4 regions of the Bradyrhizobium sp. Leo114 genome follow, and region 3 is predicted to be linked to each of the others. Evidence: predicted binding sites of a transcription regulator. Region 3 holds the regulator's gene; each other region holds the start of a gene.
The links. The regulator PhoB, encoded in region 3, activates phosphate uptake and scavenging genes when phosphate is short. The targets are predictions, from matches to a motif close to TGTCATNNANCTGTCAT.
Positions count from the first base shown of each region.

Region 1: the regulator PhoB is predicted to act here: its motif matches at 2,580-2,596, upstream of ACZIRK_RS26330 (DUF2794 domain-containing protein).
Region 2: the regulator PhoB is predicted to act here: its motif matches at 1,699-1,715, upstream of ACZIRK_RS12500 (alkaline phosphatase).
Region 4: the regulator PhoB is predicted to act here: its motif matches at 2,778-2,794, upstream of ACZIRK_RS32470 (DUF47 domain-containing protein).

Region 1 is NZ_JBUYEN020000023.1:98,714-103,113, reverse strand. It holds gene acnA (aconitate hydratase AcnA) at 1-1,243, shown strand, start outside; gene ACZIRK_RS26335 (DUF1223 domain-containing protein) at 1,404-2,162, shown strand; gene ACZIRK_RS26330 (DUF2794 domain-containing protein) at 2,608-2,979, shown strand; gene ACZIRK_RS26325 (GNAT family N-acetyltransferase) at 3,101-3,646, opposite strand; gene ACZIRK_RS26320 (Bax inhibitor-1/YccA family protein) at 3,841-4,400, opposite strand, start outside.
Region 2 is NZ_JBUYEN020000008.1:227,764-232,163, reverse strand. It holds gene ACZIRK_RS12500 (alkaline phosphatase) at 1-1,611, opposite strand, end outside; gene argG (argininosuccinate synthase) at 1,804-3,141, opposite strand; gene ACZIRK_RS12490 (phosphatase PAP2 family protein) at 3,243-3,998, opposite strand; gene ACZIRK_RS12485 (hypothetical protein) at 4,178-4,400, opposite strand, start outside.
Region 3 is NZ_JBUYEN020000003.1:52,654-57,053, reverse strand. It holds gene pstB (phosphate ABC transporter ATP-binding protein PstB) at 1-747, shown strand, start outside; gene phoU (phosphate signaling complex protein PhoU) at 759-1,475, shown strand; gene phoB (phosphate regulon transcriptional regulator PhoB) at 1,592-2,299, shown strand; gene ACZIRK_RS04530 (GcrA family cell cycle regulator) at 2,421-2,936, opposite strand; gene ACZIRK_RS04525 (aspartate aminotransferase family protein) at 3,435-4,400, shown strand, end outside.
Region 4 is NZ_JBUYEN020000035.1:7,820-12,219, reverse strand. It holds gene ACZIRK_RS32485 (ABC transporter substrate-binding protein) at 1-732, shown strand, start outside; gene ACZIRK_RS32480 (branched-chain amino acid ABC transporter permease) at 801-1,664, shown strand; gene ACZIRK_RS32475 (branched-chain amino acid ABC transporter permease) at 1,666-2,634, shown strand; gene ACZIRK_RS32470 (DUF47 domain-containing protein) at 2,837-3,481, shown strand; gene ACZIRK_RS32465 (inorganic phosphate transporter) at 3,578-4,400, shown strand, end outside.

The DNA of each region.
Region 1 (4,400 bases), on a different contig from region 3:
GCAGGCCGATCTCGACAAGGTCGGCTTCAACCTGGTCGGCTTCGGCTGCACCACCTGCATCGGCAATTCCGGCCCGCTGCCGGAAGAGATTTCGAAATCGATCAACGACAACGGCATCGTCGCCGCCGCCGTGCTGTCGGGCAACCGCAACTTCGAGGGCCGTGTCAGTCCTGACGTGCAGGCGAACTATCTCGCCTCGCCGCCGCTGGTCGTAGCGCACGCGCTGGCAGGCACCGTGACCAAGGATCTCGCGGTCGAGCCGATCGGCGAGGGCAAGGACGGCAAGCCGGTCTACCTGAAGGACATCTGGCCGACCGCGAAGGAAATCAACGCCTTCATGAAGAAGTTCGTCACCGCGTCGATCTTCAAGAAGAAATACGCCGACGTGTTCAAGGGCGACACCAACTGGCGCAAGATCAAGACGGTCGAGAGCGAGACCTATCGCTGGAACATGAGCTCGACCTATGTGCAGAACCCGCCCTATTTCGAGGGCATGAAGAAGGAGCCCGAGCCGATCACCGACATCGTCGAGGCGCGGATCCTCGCCATGTTCGGCGACAAGATCACGACCGACCACATCTCGCCGGCCGGCTCGATCAAGCTGACGTCGCCCGCCGGCAAATTCCTGAGCGAGCATCAGGTGCGGCCGGCCGACTTCAACCAGTATGGTACGCGGCGCGGCAATCATGAGGTCATGATGCGCGGAACCTTTGCCAACATCCGCATCAAGAACTTCATGCTCAAGGGTGCCGACGGCAATATTCCGGAAGGCGGAAACACCAAGCACTGGCCCGACGGCGAGCAGATGTCGATCTACGATGCCGCGATGAAGTACCAAGCGGAAGGCGTGCCGCTGGTGGTGTTCGCCGGCGCCGAGTACGGCAACGGCTCATCGCGCGACTGGGCGGCCAAGGGCACCCGCCTGCTCGGTGTTCGCGCGGTGATCTGCCAGAGCTTCGAGCGCATCCATCGCTCCAATCTGGTCGGCATGGGTGTGCTGCCACTCACCTTCGAGCCGGGCGCGTCATGGCAGTCGCTCGGCATCAAGGGCGACGAGAAGGTCACGATTCGTGGCTTGCAGGGCGATTTGAAGCCCCGCCAGATGCTGACGGCGGACGTCACCTCCAGCGATGGCAAAGTGCAGCATGTCCCGCTGCTTTGCCGCATCGATACGCTCGATGAGCTCGATTATTATCGCAACGGCGGCATCCTGCACTACGTGTTGCGCAAGCTCGCGGCCTAACGCGGATTTGTGATCGGTGCCTCACTGCTACGTGAATGGCTAGGAAAATGCGGGCGGCCTATGAAAAAGGCCGCTTTCGCACGTCAGGGGCATGCTCTTCAGGGTCGTCTCTCATGCCCCGTACAAGTACGGATGGAAATCATCACGATCGGTTCTCAGAATGACAGCGATGATGGCCTATAATCGTCTTTCGCTTTGGTCCGGCGCGCTCAGTGTTTGCGCCATTATCGCGATCATCCGACCCGCCCACGCCGATCCGCGTGCGGTCGTCGAGCTCTTCACCTCACAGGGTTGTTCGTCCTGCCCGCCCGCCGACAAGATCATCGGCGAACTCGCCAAGGACCCGAATGTCATCGCGCTCAGCATGCCGATCGACTACTGGGATTATCTCGGCTGGAAGGACACGCTGGCTGATTCGCGCTTCAGCGCGCGCCAGAAAGCCTATTCGCATGTGCGCGGCGACCGCGACGTCTATACGCCGCAAGTCATCGTTAACGGCTCGGCGAAGGTGATCGGCAGCGATCGCGTCGGCATCGAGACTGCGATCAAGGATACCGCGACCGAGGGCGTGATGTCGGTGCCGGTGACGATGTCGCTGTCCGGCAAGCAGATCAATGTCTCGGTGGCGGCGAGCAATGGGCCGCGCGTCAAGCATGGCGAAGTCTGGATCTGCTCGATCTCCAAGGCGGTGCCGATCTCGATCGGGCGCGGCGAGAATCGCGGGCAAGAGATCACCTATCACAACGTGGTGCGTAACCTGTTGAAGGTCGGCGACTGGAATGGCAGCGCGGGAAGCTGGACTGTGCCGATCGAGAACATCTCGCGTGAAGGCGTCGATGCCGCCGTCGTCTATGTCCAGGACGGCAATCGCGACAAGCCGGGCCCCATGCTCGGCGCGGCCATGACGCCGCTGCGGTAAGGTCTAAATCAAACCCGCCACATCCTGTCATTCCGCGCGCGCATCGCGCGAACCCGGAATCTCTCGCCATCAACCTCCAGATTCCGGGCTCACGCTGTCGCGTGCCCGGAATGACGTGTCGTGAGGGACCCCCAAAAAAGAAAAGGACCAACTCTCGTTGGCCCAGTCAAAAGGGAGTTAACTCCCCTGCGAACAGGCCCGGTCCCGACGGCCCCGGGGGGCTGGGGGCTGAGGAATCCGGAACCGAAAGAACCGGGCCAACGCAGGATTTCCTTTTCGCAGGGCAGCGGGGCGGGCGGTGGGCGGAAGTGGGGCAGCAATAAGATTCTTTCTAACGATACTGTGACTCCTGGAAAATCTTCCCATTCGTCGCACGGCGGCTCTGAACCCTTGCGGCGCTGCCCGGTTAGCGCAATCATGTCAGCCGCATGACAGGAGGCGCTTGATGATATTGATATCGGAGGACAGCGATCCAAGCGGGCTTCGCGCGGCGGCGCGGCCCGTCGCTGCCAGCCCGCTACAGAACCGCGTCACGTTCAATCGTCTCGAACTCAATCGCATCCTCAATCTCTATGGCCGCATGGTCGCCGATGGCGAGTGGCGGGATTACGCCATCGACTTCCTGAAGGATCGCGCCGTGTTCTCGGTGTTCCGCCGCTCCTCCGAGGTCCCGATCTACCGAATCGAGAAGGACCCGCGGCTCGCCCGCAAGCAGGGCATGTACAGCGTGATCTCTGCGACCGGCCTGATCCTGCGCCGTGGCCATGAGCTGGAGCGCGTGCTGCTCGTGATCGACCGCAAGCTGGCGGTTGTTTAAGGCCGCGGCGTCCGTCATTCCGGGGCGCGAAGCGAACCCGGAATCTCGTGCGGCAAATTGCGCTCTCATCAACCTCTGGATTCCGGGTTCGCGCTTACGCGGGCCCCGGAATGACGGAGAATTAACGCCGGCCCGGATCCTCGGTCGGTATCGTGGTCGCGCCGTCGCCGAGCGCGCGCTGCATCATCACCGTGTCGAGCCAGCGGCCGAATTTGAGGCCGACGCTCGGATGGATTCCGATCAGCGTGAAGCCGGTCTTGAGGTGAACGCCGATTGAGCCGGCGTTGGCGGAGTCCCCGATCACCGCGATCATCTGCCGGTAGCCGCGCGCCTCGCATTCGCTGATCAGCCGCTGCAGCAGTTGCAGGCCGACGCCGCGGCGGTGGATCGAGGGATCCAGATAAATCGAATTCTCCACCGTGAAGCGATAGGCCGGACGCGGGCGGTAGGCGCCGGCATAGGCATAACCGACCACGCCTCCGTCAAGGGCAGCGATGAAATAGGGAAAGCCGCCATCCGTCAGCGCCCTGAAGCGGCGCGTCATCTCCGCCAGGTCCGGCGGGACCAGCTCGAACGTCGCGGTGCCGAAGCGCACCGCGTGCTCGTAAATTGCAGTGACGGAGGGAAGGTCGGCCTCGGTGGCGGGCCTGATCTCGACGGCGGACATGGCGGCAAGATAGCAGCAGGTTTCCCGGGAGCAACGCTCTCCTTATCTGTCATGGCCGGGCTTGACCCGGCCATCCACGCCTTTCTCGTCAATGGTGGATGCTCGGGAACGAGCCCGGGTAGGGGACTGAGTGCGCAAACGAAAAGCCCCGGCGGTGAGGCCGGGGCTTCGATCGTTGGTACTGCCGGAGGCGCTTAGTCGCGCTGTCCGAGGAGCTGCAGGAGCAGCGTGAACAGGTTGATGAAGTTCAGGTAGAGCGAGAGTGCGCCGGTAATCGCCGCACGCTCGGCAATCGCGCCACCCTGCGAGGCGTAGCCGTAGATGTAGTCGTTCTTCAGCCGTTGGGTATCCCAAGCGGTGAGGCCCGCGAACACCAGCACGCCGACCACCGAAACGATGAACTGCAGCGCCGAGCTCGCCAGGAACAGGTTGACCAGGCTGGCGATGATGATGCCGATCAGGCCCATGAACAGGAACGAGCCCATGCCGCTCATGTCACGCTTGGTGGTGTAGCCGTAGAGGCTAAGCGCACCAAAGGTCGCCGCGGTGATGAAGAACACCCGCACGATCGAGGTGTGCGTATACACCAGGAAGATCGACGACAGCGAGAGGCCCATCAGCGCCGAGAACACCCAGAACAGGAGCTGAGCAGTCGCGGGCTGAAGCCGGTTAATGCCGGCCGAGATCACGAACACCATCACCAGCGGTGCGAGGATGAACAGCCACTTCAGCGGGCTGACGAACATCGCATAGC
Region 2 (4,400 bases), on a different contig from region 3:
CGCCGGCAGATTGCCGGGGCGTAGCACGGCTCCCGGAACGTCCTTGTATTTGTCGTTGGCTTTGAAAGTCCCAGGCTCATCGCCCTTCGCCGTCGGATCATTCGGGTTATCGAGCTTGGGGCGGAAGGTTTCGTAATGGTCCGGCAGGCTGGCCGAGAAAATCGCGAGCCGCCGGCTGACATCCACCCGCGAGGGATAGCCTTCCGCATCGGCAGCCGGATAGTTGGGGAATCCCGCCTTGTCATAGACGCCGACGCGTTCGCGGAACGGGACGTTGGGCGTCTTAGTCATGTCGTCATTGATGGTGCCGACAAGACTGTTGGGATGATTGTGGTCCGCCACCACCAGGATCAAGGTGTCGTCGCCGCGGGCCTGCGCCCAGTCGCGCGCAAAACGAACGGCATTGTCGAGCATGATCGTGTCGTAGACCGCGCGCTCCATGTCCAGGAGATGAGCGTATTTGTCGATCAGTCCCGATTCCACCATCAGGAAGAAGCCGGCATCGTTCTTCGACAGCACTTTCAGCGCGGCCTGCACCTGCTCGGTCAGGTCGGGCTGTTCGGGAAACTTGCCGACGCTGCCGCCTTTGAGGAACTTGCGGTCCAGGACGCCGTCCATGTTGCCGGAGGCAAACAGTCCCAGCAGCTTGTTCGTGTCGGGTTTCGCAGCCGAGGCATCAAGCTCGGACTTTGTCGTCACCACCTGATAGCCGGCATCGCGAAAGCGGGCGATGTAATCGATGTCGTCCTTGCGCTTTCCCGCTGCTGCTTGCGGCAGGAAATTCGCGCTGCCTCCTCCCATCAGGACATCGGGCTTGGCGGCGAAGAGCTGCGCGACGATCTCATCATAGGCGGCGCGGCGGCGGGTATGCGCGACCATTGCCGCCGGTGTGGCATCCTCGACTTCGGTGTTGGTGACGATCCCGATGCCCAGACCAAGCCGCCGCTTCGCGACGCTGGTGATGGTTTCGACCTTGGGATCATCGAACGGGCTTGTGGAGCGATCAGCGTAGACACCCAACGCGTTGACGGCGGTCTTGTGGCCCGTGGCGTAGGCGCTGGCCGCATTCGCCGAATCGGTGATGATCGAATCGGAGCCGGCAGTCGCAACCAGCGCCATATGCGGCATGTCGTCGATGGCAAGCTTGCCGAGGCTTTTGCCTTCCGCAATTCCCTTGGAGAGCATACGCGCCGCAACCCGATGCGCCGGCGACAGTCCATCACCGATGAACAGGATCACGTTCTTGGCCTTGCGCGGACCGGTGTCGTAAACCGACCACACGACAGTGCGGCTGCGTGCGCCGTCAGAGACTTCCACCTTCACGCTTCCGGGCTTGGTCAATGCGACGTCGCGAACGATCAGGGCCGACTGCTCCTTGCCGTCTTCGTGCTCCACGAAGGTGCCGGGCTGGCCGAACGCTGCGGAATAATCCGCGCCGTTCACCGTGACTTTCACATTCGCCGGATCAACGCGATCGGGAAACTCGACCTTGAAGTCGAAATGGGCGCTGGCGAGGATGTCGGCGCGGTCGATCGGATAGATCGTCTGGGCTAGCGTCGGCGATCCGGACAACAGGACGAGGAGAGCGGCACCGGCAAATGGCTTGATCATGATTTGCGCCCCACAATTGTTCGCCCGCGCCGTCCGGCTGCAGTACGGAGGTCACGGGCGCGCAGGCGACGAGACTAGCCGCGCCGAATGACGCGTCCATTACACATCGAGCCTGGATACCGGCGATGGATCGTCGCAGTCCGTAGCCCGGATGGAGCGCAAGCGTAGTCCGGGCTACGGAGCTCACACGCTTCAGCTCTTGTCGCTATCGAGCCTCAAGATGTTCGAGCCCTCGCCGAGCGACAGCAAGCCTGTCTCCGCGTAGAGATCCAGCTTGGTGCGGGTATCGGCGATGTCGAGGTTGCGCATTGTGAGCTGGCCGATACGGTCCGCCGGCGTGAACGCCGCATCCTCCACCTTCTCCATGCTCAGCCGCTCCGGCTGATAGCTCAGGTTCGGGCTCTCGGTGTTCAAGATCGAATAGTCGTTGCCGCGGCGCAGCTCGAGCGTCACCTCACCGGTGATGGCGCGCGCCACCCAACGCTGGGCGGTTTCGCGCAGCATGAGAGCCTGAGAATCGAACCACCGCCCCTGGTAGAGCAGCCGGCCAAGGCGCAGGCCGTTGATCCGGTACTGCTCGATGGTGTCTTCGTTGTGGATGCCGGTGATCAGGCGCTCATAGGCGATGTGCAGCAGCGCCATGCCGGGAGCTTCATAGATGCCGCGGCTCTTTGCCTCGATGATCCGGTTCTCGATCTGGTCGCTCATGCCAAGACCATGCCTGCCGCCGATGGCGTTGGCCTCGAGGAACAGCGCCACCGGGTCCGGGAAAGTCTGGCCGTTCAGCGCGACGGGCTGGCCTTCCTCGAAGCGCACGGTGACCTGTTCGGCCCTGACGACACAGTCGTCGCGCCAGAACGGCACGCCCATGATCGGATTGACGATCTTGATACCGCTTTGCAGGCTCTCGAGATCCTTGGCCTCGTGGGTTGCACCGAGGAGATTGCTGTCGGTCGAATACGCCTTCTCGGCGCTCATCTTGTAGGCGAACCCTTGCGCGGTCATGAACGCCGACATTTCCGCGCGGCCGCCGAGCTCGTCGATGAATTGCTGGTCGAGCCAGGGCTTGTAGATCTTCAGGTTCGAATTGGTCAGCAGGCCGTAGCGATAGAACCGCTCGATATCGTTGCCCTTGAAGGTGGAGCCATCACCCCAGATGTTGACCCCGTCCTCCTTCATGGCCGAGACCAGCATGGTGCCAGTCACGGCGCGACCGAGCGGGGTGGTGTTGAAATAGGTGGCGCCGCCGGTCGAGATGTGGAAGGCACCGGATTGGATCGCGGCAATGCCTTCGTGGACCAATTGCATACGGCAATCCACGAGGCGGGCTTTCTCGGCGCCGAACTCCATGGCCTTGCGCGGAATTTCGTTGTAGTCGGACTCGTCGGGCTGGCCGAGGTTCGCGGTGTAGGCAAAGACGCGCGCGCCCTTCTGTTTCATCCATAGCAGCGCTGCGCTGGTGTCGAGACCGCCCGAGAAAGCGATGCCGACTTTTTCGCCCTTGGGCAGGCTTTTCAAAATCGTACTCATGGAGCGTCCAATCGGTCGTAAAGTCGTTTGCTGTTAAGTTGCGCGAATATCAAATTTCGCGCTGATGGGCACGTGATTAATGGCGGCCTTTATGACGTCGCTCATATCGACGGCCTGGGGTCCGTCTCGCGCCGGCGCCACCGTCGCGCGAACCGGGTTAGCGCGGCATCAACCTGGGCATCCGTCACCCGCGTCGACGGCCAGCGGTAGATCAGGGCATAGGCGAGCCAGATCACCAGGTAGGTCACGATGCCGGCAATCGCGACGTCGGTGAAGAAATGCCCGCCAAAGGCCATCCGCAGGGCGCTGGTGGCGATACCGAACACGGTCGCCGCCGCAAACGCCAGGGCGCGCCATTGCGGCGGCGCCAGCGCTGCCGGCGCATAGGTCCAGAACGCAGTCGCCCCCTCGCCGGAGAAGAACGAGCAGTTGCGGCCGCAGGTGCCGCGCGGATCCCACCACGGCACGAAGCTCTTGTCGCCGGCAAACTCGGTCACCGCCACCGGTCGCGGCCGGCCCCAATAGGTCTTGAAGGTGAAGTTGGTGAGGACGCCGGCGGAGAGCAGCAGCGTCACCAGGAGAAACGTCGCGGCGCGGCCCGAGATCAGCATCGGCCGGTCGGGCCGGATCATCTTGACGACGAACGCAGCGATCGCGGGCAGCGCAAATCCCCATGCGATCCACATCGCCGCATCGCGCGCAAACGACGCGACAGCGTTCAGCTTCAGCGGAAAGGTTTTTTGCGCGGCATCGTAGAACAGCGCACCGAGCTTCAGGTCGAGTTCGGGAAAGAGCCCGAACAACAGCCCGATCACGACCGCAAGCCCCAGCGCGATGAAAAGTCCGGTCCGGTTCATGGCGCGCGGTTTACCCGAGGCGGCGGGATGTGGAAACCCCGAATTCAACCGTCATTGCGGGGAGCGATAGCGACGAAGCAATCCACCTCTCCGCACGCGCAGCTGCATGGATTGCTTCGCGGAGCCTGTCGTCGGGCGGCGCTTCGCGCCGACCCGGTGGCTCGCAATGACAGCTCCATTCACGGCTGCGGCCGGGATTGTGACGGCAGTGGCGGGGGCGGCGGCAATTTGCGCGGCGGCTCGCGCCAGGCGCCGGCGGTGCGGCCCGCAATCAGCCAGTACACCAGACCCGCGACGATGCCGGCGCCGGTCATGATCTCGAGATGGCGATGCACGATGCCCTCGAACCGGAACGTATCGGGGTCGAACGGAACCAGGCCGAGATAACAGGCGGCCCCGACG
Region 3 (4,400 bases):
AAGGTGACTGCACGCAGCCTCAACTTCTATTACGGCGAGCACCATGCGTTGAAGAACATCAACCTGACGCTCGGCACCAACCGCGTCACCGCCTTTATCGGCCCGTCCGGCTGCGGCAAGTCGACCCTGCTCCGGATCTTCAACCGGATGTACGACCTGTATCCCGGCCAGCGCGCCACCGGCCAGTTGATGCTGGACCAGACCAACATCCTCGACCCCAAGCTCGACCTCAACCTGCTGCGGGCGCGGATCGGAATGGTGTTCCAGAAGCCGACGCCGTTCCCGATGACGATCTATGAGAACATCGCCTTCGGCATCCGCCTTTACGAGAAGATCTCGAAATCTGAAATGGACGGCCGCGTCGAGAAAGCGCTGCGCGGCGGCGCGCTGTGGAACGAGGTCAAGGACAAGCTCAACGCCTCCGGCCTGAGCCTCTCCGGCGGCCAGCAGCAGCGCCTCTGCATCGCCCGCACGGTTGCGGTGCGGCCCGAAGTTATCCTGTTCGACGAGCCCTGCTCGGCGCTCGATCCGATCTCGACCGCCAAGGTCGAGGAGCTGATCCAGGAATTGTCGGAGGACTACACGATCGCGATCGTCACGCATAACATGCAGCAGGCGGCGCGCGTCTCCGACAAGACCGCGTTCATGTATCTGGGCGAACTGATCGAGTTCGACGACACCAGCAAGATCTTCACCTCGCCGAGCGATCGACGCACCCAGGACTACATCACCGGCCGGTTTGGTTGAGGAGGGACATCATGGCTTCTGAACATACCGCCAAGGCATTCGACAGCGATCTTCAGGAACTGACCCGTCTGGTCGCAGAGATGGGCGGGCTGGTCGAACGGATGATCACCGAATCCGTCGATGCGCTGATCCGCCGCGACGTCGCGCTCGGCAAGCGTGTCGTCGCTTCCGACATCGAGATCGACAGCCTGCAGCGCGTGATCGAGGAGCGCGCCGTGCTGACGATCGCCCGCCGCCAGCCGATGGCTGTCGACCTGCGCGAGATCGTCGGCGCGATGCGGGTGGCGACCGACCTCGAGCGGATCGGCGACCTCGCCAAGAACATGGGCAAGCGCGTCGCCGCGCTGGAGAACGACTTCCAGCCGCTGAAGCTGATCCGCGGCCTGGAGCACATGACCGACCTCGTGCTGTCGCAGGTCAAGTCCGTGCTCGACGCCTATGCCGCGCACGATCTGCCGGCGGCGATGAACGTCTGGAAGAGCGACGAGGAGGTGGACGCGATCTGCACCTCGCTGTTCCGCGAGCTCCTCACCTACATGATGGAAGATCCGCGCAACATCTCGTTCTGCATCCACCTGATGTTCTGCGCCAAGAATATCGAGCGGATCGGCGACCACGCCACCAACATCGCGGAAACGGTCTTCTACATGATCGAGGGTCAGCAGATCACCGACAAGCGGCCGAAGGGGGATATGACGACGTTCGCCACGACCGTTCCGGGCAACTAGAGCAACATCCGGAAAGTCGACGCCGGCTTTCAGCCAAGATCCTGCTCAAACATCAAAGGAAGAGTGGGATGACGATTCAAGCAGAGAGTCATCCCGCTATAGGAGAAGCCAAGCCGATGAGCGCACGCATTCTGGTGGTCGAAGACGAAGAAGCGCTGACGACGCTGTTGCGCTACAATCTCGATGCAGAAGGCTATGATGTCGAAACGGTCGCCCGTGGAGACGATGCGGACACAAGGCTCAAGGAACGTATTCCCGACCTTGTCGTGCTCGACTGGATGCTGCCGGGACTCTCCGGCATCGAGCTGTGCCGCCGTCTGCGGGCGCGGCCGGAGACCAAGCAGCTCCCGATCATCATGCTGACCGCGCGCGGCGAGGAAAGCGAGCGCGTGAGGGGGCTGGCGACCGGTGCCGACGACTACATCGTCAAGCCGTTCTCGGTGCCTGAACTGCTCGCGCGGGTGAAGGGCCTGTTGCGCCGGGCAAGCCCGGAGCGGCTCGCCACCGTGCTCACCTATGGCGACATCGAACTCGACCGCGAGAAGCGCCGCGTCGCGCGCTCGGGCCGCCCGATCGATCTCGGCCCGACCGAATATCGCCTGCTGGAGTTCTTCCTGGAGCATCCCGGCCGCGTGTTCAGCCGCGAGCAGCTGCTCGACAGCGTTTGGGGCCGCGACATCTATATCGACGAGCGCACCGTCGACGTTCACATCGGCCGCCTGCGCAAATTGCTCAATCCCGGCCGCGAGCAGGACCCGATCCGTACCGTCCGCGGCGCGGGCTACGCGCTCGATGATCGCTTCGCGAAGGCCGAGCAGTCGTAAACCGGCGACCTCAATCCGTAGCCCGGGTGCAGCGAAGCGTAACCCCGGGGAAATTTGGACCCGCCGATACAGCGTTCCCGGGTTGCGCTGCGCTCCACCCAGGCTACGATCTGTCGTCGGCTTACTTGCCTTGTGACGGCTTGACCGTCGGACGGCGGCGGTCAGCCGCCGGCTGGTAGGCGATGCGGGAGTGGTGCGCGCAATAGGGCAGGCCGGGAAGCGCCTTGCCGCCGCAGAAGAAGAATTCCGGGCTCGAGGGATCGCCGACCGGCCAGTGGCAGGTGGCCTCGTTCAATTCGAGCAGCGACAGCCGCTGGCTCATCGGCACCACATTGTCGTAGGCGATAGGGTCCGCTTCCACCTCCACCTCGAAGGCGTGGGCGAGCGCGGTGTTGCCGCGGGAGACCGGACGCGCCACGCGCATCATCGGCTGTGCGGGACGCGCCTTGCGCTGCCGCGGCGCGGCTGCAGCAGGACTCTTGGCGCGGCCCGAGAGGCCGAGCCGGTGCACCTTGCCGATCACCGCATTGCGGGTCACGTTGCCCAGTTCCGCAGCGATCTGGCTGGCCGAGAGGCCACCTTCCCAGAGCTTTTTCAACTGCTCGACGCGTTCGTCGGACCAGGTCAATACCGTCATCGCATCTTTCCCTTCGCGTTGCGCCGGCCGATCCTGGGACAGCGCTGCGATGCCTAATCTCAAAAATCCCTGCGGGCAGAATCCCTTAAGGCTCGCCGGGCACGAAAACCGCACCCGAACGTGTACGCCGCACACAAAGGACTCTAAGGGATCAAAACTGCCGCACGAGATGTCGTACCCGACAGGCTAGACGCTACAATATGGCGTGACTCTGGCGCAAGAGTCCGCGCCTATGCGTCCACATGTTCCGACATTTAGGGATTGCAATCGGGCTTTTCCACCACACCGGAAAACTGCGGATTACCGGCACTTTGCAGCGCAGCCTGGCGGCTTCGTGGCGATTGACAGCACCCGCCGCGCGCATAGAATGCCTTCACGTGCCGCCCTGCAAAGGCGGCACGTTTTGTTTTCGCTGGATGAGCTCCAGCCGCGTGTCTGCATCGCTGCACGCCGCCGGGGCTTGTCTGAAAGGCTTGTCTGAACCCTTCAGTGATCGCCATGACCGACCGCGCCACGTCGCATCTGCTTCCCGTTTTTGCCAGGGCCGATCTCGGCTTCGAACGCGGCGAAGGCTGTTGGCTGATCTCGACCAAAGGCGAGCGTTATCTCGACTTCACCTCCGGCGTCGCGGTGAACGCGCTCGGCCATGCCCATCCGCATCTGGTGAAGGCGCTGCAGGAACAGGCGACGAAGCTCTGGCACATGTCGAACCTGTTCAAGAGCCCGGACGGCGAGAAGCTTGCCGCGCGGCTGTGCGAGCAGAGTTTTGCGGACTTGGTGTTCTTCTGCAATTCCGGCGCGGAAGCGATGGAGGGCGTGATCAAGGTCGTGCGTCACTATCACTTCTCGAAGGGGCATCCGGAGCGCTACCGCATCATCACCTTCGAAGGCGCCTTCCATGGCCGCACGCTCGCGACACTCGCCGCGACCGGCGCCGCTAAATATCTCGAGGGCTTCGGCGCGCCGATGGACGGCTTTGATCAGGTGCCGCATGGCGATATCGAAGCGGTGAAACGCGCGATCGGTCCAGAGACCGCAGGCATCCTGATCGAGCCGGTGCAGGGCGAAGGCGGCGTGCGCTCCGCGCCGCCGGCCTTCTTCAAGGCGCTGCGCCAGCTCTGCGACGAGCATGGCCTATTGCTCGCGTTCGACGAGGTGCAGACCGGCATGGGCCGCACCGGCGATCTCTTCGCCTACAAGCGCATCGGGGTCACCCCTGACGTGATGTCGCTGGCCAAGGCGCTCGGCGGCGGCTTTCCGATCGGCGCCTTCCTTGCGACCGCGGAAGCTGCGTCCGGCATGACGCCGGGTTCGCATGGCTCGACCTTCGGCGGCAATCCGCTCGCGGTCGCGGCCGCCGGCGCCGTGCTCGATGTGATGCTGAAGCCCGGCTTCTTCGATCACGTGCAGAAGATGTCGCTCCTGCTCAAGCAGAAGCTCGCCTCCGCGGTTGACCGCTATCCG
Region 4 (4,400 bases), on a different contig from region 3:
GGTGACACCTGGTTCTTCCTCACCGCCGACTACGCCTTCGGCGCCGCGCTGGAGCGCGACACGACGGCCGTCATCACCGCCAATGGCGGCAAGGTGCTCGGCAGCGTCAAGCATCCGCTCAACACCTCGGACTTCTCGTCCTTCCTGCTGCAGGCGCAATCGTCCAAGGCCAAGATCATCGGCCTTGCCAATGCGGGCGGCGACACCACCAACTCGATCAAGCAGGCGGCTGAATTCGGCATCGTCTCCGGCGGCCAGAAGCTGGCGGCGCTGCTGTTGTTCCTCACCGACGTCAAGGCGCTCGGGCTCGATGTCGCGCAAGGCCTGAACTTCACCGAGACCTTCTATTGGGACATGAACGACCAGACCCGGACGTTCGCCAAGCGTTTCGGCGAGCGTTCGAAGAACCACGCCATGCCGTCCATGGTCCAGGCCGGCGTCTATGCGGGCCTGCGTCACTATTTCAAGGCGCTGGAAGCGCTTGGCGGCAATCCGCACGACGGCGTCAAGGTCGTGGAGAAGATGAAGTCGATCCCGACCGAGGACGATCTGTTTGGCAAGGGCGAAATCCAGCCGAACGGCCGCGCCATCCATCCGGCGTACCTGTTCGAGGTGAAGAAGCCTTCGGAATCCAAGGGGCCCTGGGATTTCTACAAGCTGGTCGCCACCGTTCCGGCCGACCAGGCGTTCACGCCGCTTTCCGAAAGCAAGTGCGCGCTGCTCAAGAAGTAACTATCATCGCCCGCCGGCGGTGAAGCCGGCGGGCTCCATTTGGGGGGAGGGGGGCGAAGGCCAACGCGATGCAGGCTCTCTACGCACAGCTACTTGTGGGACTGATCAACGGCTCGTTTTACGCGCTGCTCAGCCTGGGGCTTGCCGTGATCTTCGGCATGCTCAACATCATCAATTTCGCCCATGGCGCGCTCTACATGATGGGCGCCTTCTGCGCCTATTTCCTGCTCAACATCGCCGGCATCAACTATTGGTGGGCGCTGCTCATCGCGCCCATCGTGGTCGGCATCTTCGGCATGATCCTGGAGCGGACCATGCTGCAATGGCTGTCCGGGCTCGACCACGTCTATGGCCTGCTGCTGACCTTCGGCATCGCGCTGATCATCCAGGGCATCTTCCAGAACTATTTCGGCTCCTCCGGCCTGCCGTACCAGATTCCCGACGCGCTCCGCGGCGGCATCAATCTCGGCTTCATGTTCCTGCCGATCTATCGCGGCTGGGTGGTCGTTTTCTCGCTGGTGATATGCCTGGCCACCTGGTTCCTGATCGAGAAGACGCAGCTCGGCGCATACTTGCGCGCTGCGACCGAAAATCCGACGCTGGTACGCGCGTTCGGCATCAACGTGCCGAGGATGATCACGCTCACCTACGGCCTCGGCGTCGGGCTTGCGGCGCTCGCGGGCGTGCTGTCGGCGCCGATCAACCAGGTCCGACCGCTGATGGGCGCCGACCTCATCATCGTCGTGTTCGCGGTGGTGGTGATCGGCGGTATGGGATCGATCATGGGATCGATCATCACCGGTTTTGCGCTCGGCGTGATCGAGGGACTGACCAAGTATTTCTACCCTGAGGCTTCCAACACCGTCGTGTTCGTTCTGATGGTGCTGGTCCTGCTTGTGAAGCCGACGGGACTGACTGGACGGGCGGCCTGATATGTCAGCACTTACCGACGATACCCTGCCGGTCACGCCCCGCGCGATGCGTGACGAGATGGTTGCCTTCGCCGTGATGGCGGTGCTGCTGGCCATCGTGCCGCTCACCGGCATCTATCCGTTCTTCGTGATGCAGGCGCTGTGCTTTGCGCTGCTCGCCTGCGCCTTCAACCTCTTGGTCGGCTATGGCGGCCTGCTGTCGTTCGGCCACGCGATGTTCCTGGGGACCGCCGGCTACGTCTCGGCGCATGCGCTGAAGGTGTGGGCGCTGCCGCCGGAGCTCGGCATCATCATCGGCACGGCCGCGGCCTGCGGGCTTGCCGTCATCACCGGCTACATCTCGATCCGCCGGCAGGGCATCTACTTCTCGATGATCACGCTGGCGCTGTCGCAGCTCCTCTACTTCATCTACCTGCAGGCGCCGTTCACCCATGGCGAAGACGGCATCCAGGGCATTCCGCAGGGCTTCCTGTTCGGCGTCTTCAACCTCGCCAAGCCGACAGTGCTCTATTACGTCGTGCTCGCCGGCTTCCTCGGCGGCTTCCTCCTGATCTACCGGACCATCAACTCGCCCTTCGGCGAGGTGCTGAAGTCGATCCGCGAGAACGAGCCGCGGGCGATTTCGCTCGGCTACAAGACCGACCAGTACAAGCTGCTCGCCTTCATTCTATCGGGCACGCTGGCGGGCTTTGCCGGCTCGCTCAAGGTGTTCGTGGCCCAGAACGCCTCGCTGACCGACGTGCACTGGTCGATGTCCGGCGAGATCGTGCTGATGACGCTGGTTGGCGGCCTCGGCACCATCTTCGGTCCCGTGGTCGGCGCCTTCATCATCATCGCCATGCAGCAATATCTGGCCGGTTACGGCCAGTGGGTGACCGTGATCCAGGGCGTCATCTTCGTCGCCTGCGTGCTGACCTTCCGCCGCGGCATCATCGGCGAGGTCGCGCGTTTGCTGAGGCGGTCGCTGTAGCACCATCGGCCGGCCCGCTCGATTGGAGCCCAACGCCACACTGTTGCGTTGGGCCGTCGGAGGCATCGGAGCCACGAGCTACAAAGCGGTGGATGACCCGGTTCCGCCCGCGGAGCGCTGGCCGTCCCTGTACAAAATGTTCTATGACAGTTTTGTGACAGGTGATCCCGGAGCGTCCTCCGGAAAGATGGATTTTGAGCCTATGCTGCGCTGGTTTCGAAGCTTTTTGCCCAAGGAGGAGCGGTTTTTCGACCTGTTCGCCCGGCATGCCAAGACCGCGGTCCAGTGCGCGATGGCGCTGCAGGACATGCTGAAGGGTGGGGACGAGACGCCGGTCCACTGCCAGCGCGTCAACCAGTTCGAGAACGACGCCGACAACATCACCCGCGAGGTTCTGACTGCCGTCCGCCGCACCTTCATCACCCCGTTCGACCGCGGCGACATCAAGAACCTGATCACGGCCATGGACGATGCCGTCGACCAGATGCAGCAGACCGCCAAGGCGGTGGTGCTGTTTGAGGTGCGCGCGTTCGAGCCGCCGATGCGCGAAATGGGCACTCTGATCGTCGAATGCGCCGACCTGGTCGGGCGCGCGCTGCCGCTGTTGCAGTCGATCGGCAGCAACGTCGCGATGCTGACGCAGATCACCGAGGAACTGACCAAGCTCGAGGGCCGGGTTGACGATCTCCACGACATCGGGCTGAAGGAGCTCTATCTCAAGCATCGCGACGCCAACACGATGGATTTCATCGTCGGTGCCGAGATCTACGATCACCTCGAAAAAGTCGCCGACCGCTTCGACGACGTCGCCAACGAGATCAACTCGATCGTGATCGAACAGGTCTGAGCATGATCCCGAAAAGTGGGCACCGGTTTTCCCCGCTACAAACGCGCAGCGTTTGCGCGCAGATCATGCTCAAGAAAATAAAGTAGGGCGGTTTACGTGGACGCCACGCTTGGTCTTCCGATCCTGGTGATCCTGATCGCGGTCGCCCTGCTGTTCGATTTCCTGAACGGCCTGCACGATGCCGCGAATTCGATCGCGACCATCGTCTCGACGCGCGTGCTGCGGCCGCAGTACGCGGTGTTCTGGGCGGCGTTCTTCAACTTCATCGCCTTCATGGTGTTCGGCCTGCATGTCGCCAATACCATCGGCACCGGGATCATCGAGCCCGAGGTCGTCGATGTGACCGTGATCTTCGCCGCGCTGGTCGGCGCCATCGTCTGGAACGTGATCACCTGGGCGCTCGGCATTCCCTCGTCGAGTTCGCATGCCCTGATCGGCGGCCTGATTGGTGGCGGCATGGCGAAGGCGGGGATCTCGGCGGCGGTGTGGAGCGGGCTCTCCAAGACGCTGCTCGCAATCGTGCTGTCGCCGCTGATCGGTTTCCTGCTGGCCTTGGTGCTGGTTGCGATCGTGTCCTGGCTCTCGGTGCGGTCGACGCCGTTCGCCGTCGACCGCGCCTTCCGCACCCTGCAATTCGTCTCCGCCTCGCTCTATTCGCTCGGCCATGGCGGCAACGACGCGCAGAAGACCATGGGCATCATCGGCGTGCTGCTGTATTCGCAGGGGCGTCTCGGCGAGGAGTTTCACATTCCATTTTGGGTGGTGCTGGCCTGTCAGGCGGCGATGGCGATGGGCACCCTGATGGGCGGCTGGCGCATCGTCCGCACCATGGGCCTCCGCATCACGAAGCTGACGCCGATGCAGGGTTTCTGCGCGGAGACCGGCGGGGCGGCGACCCTGTTCATGGCGACCTTCCTCG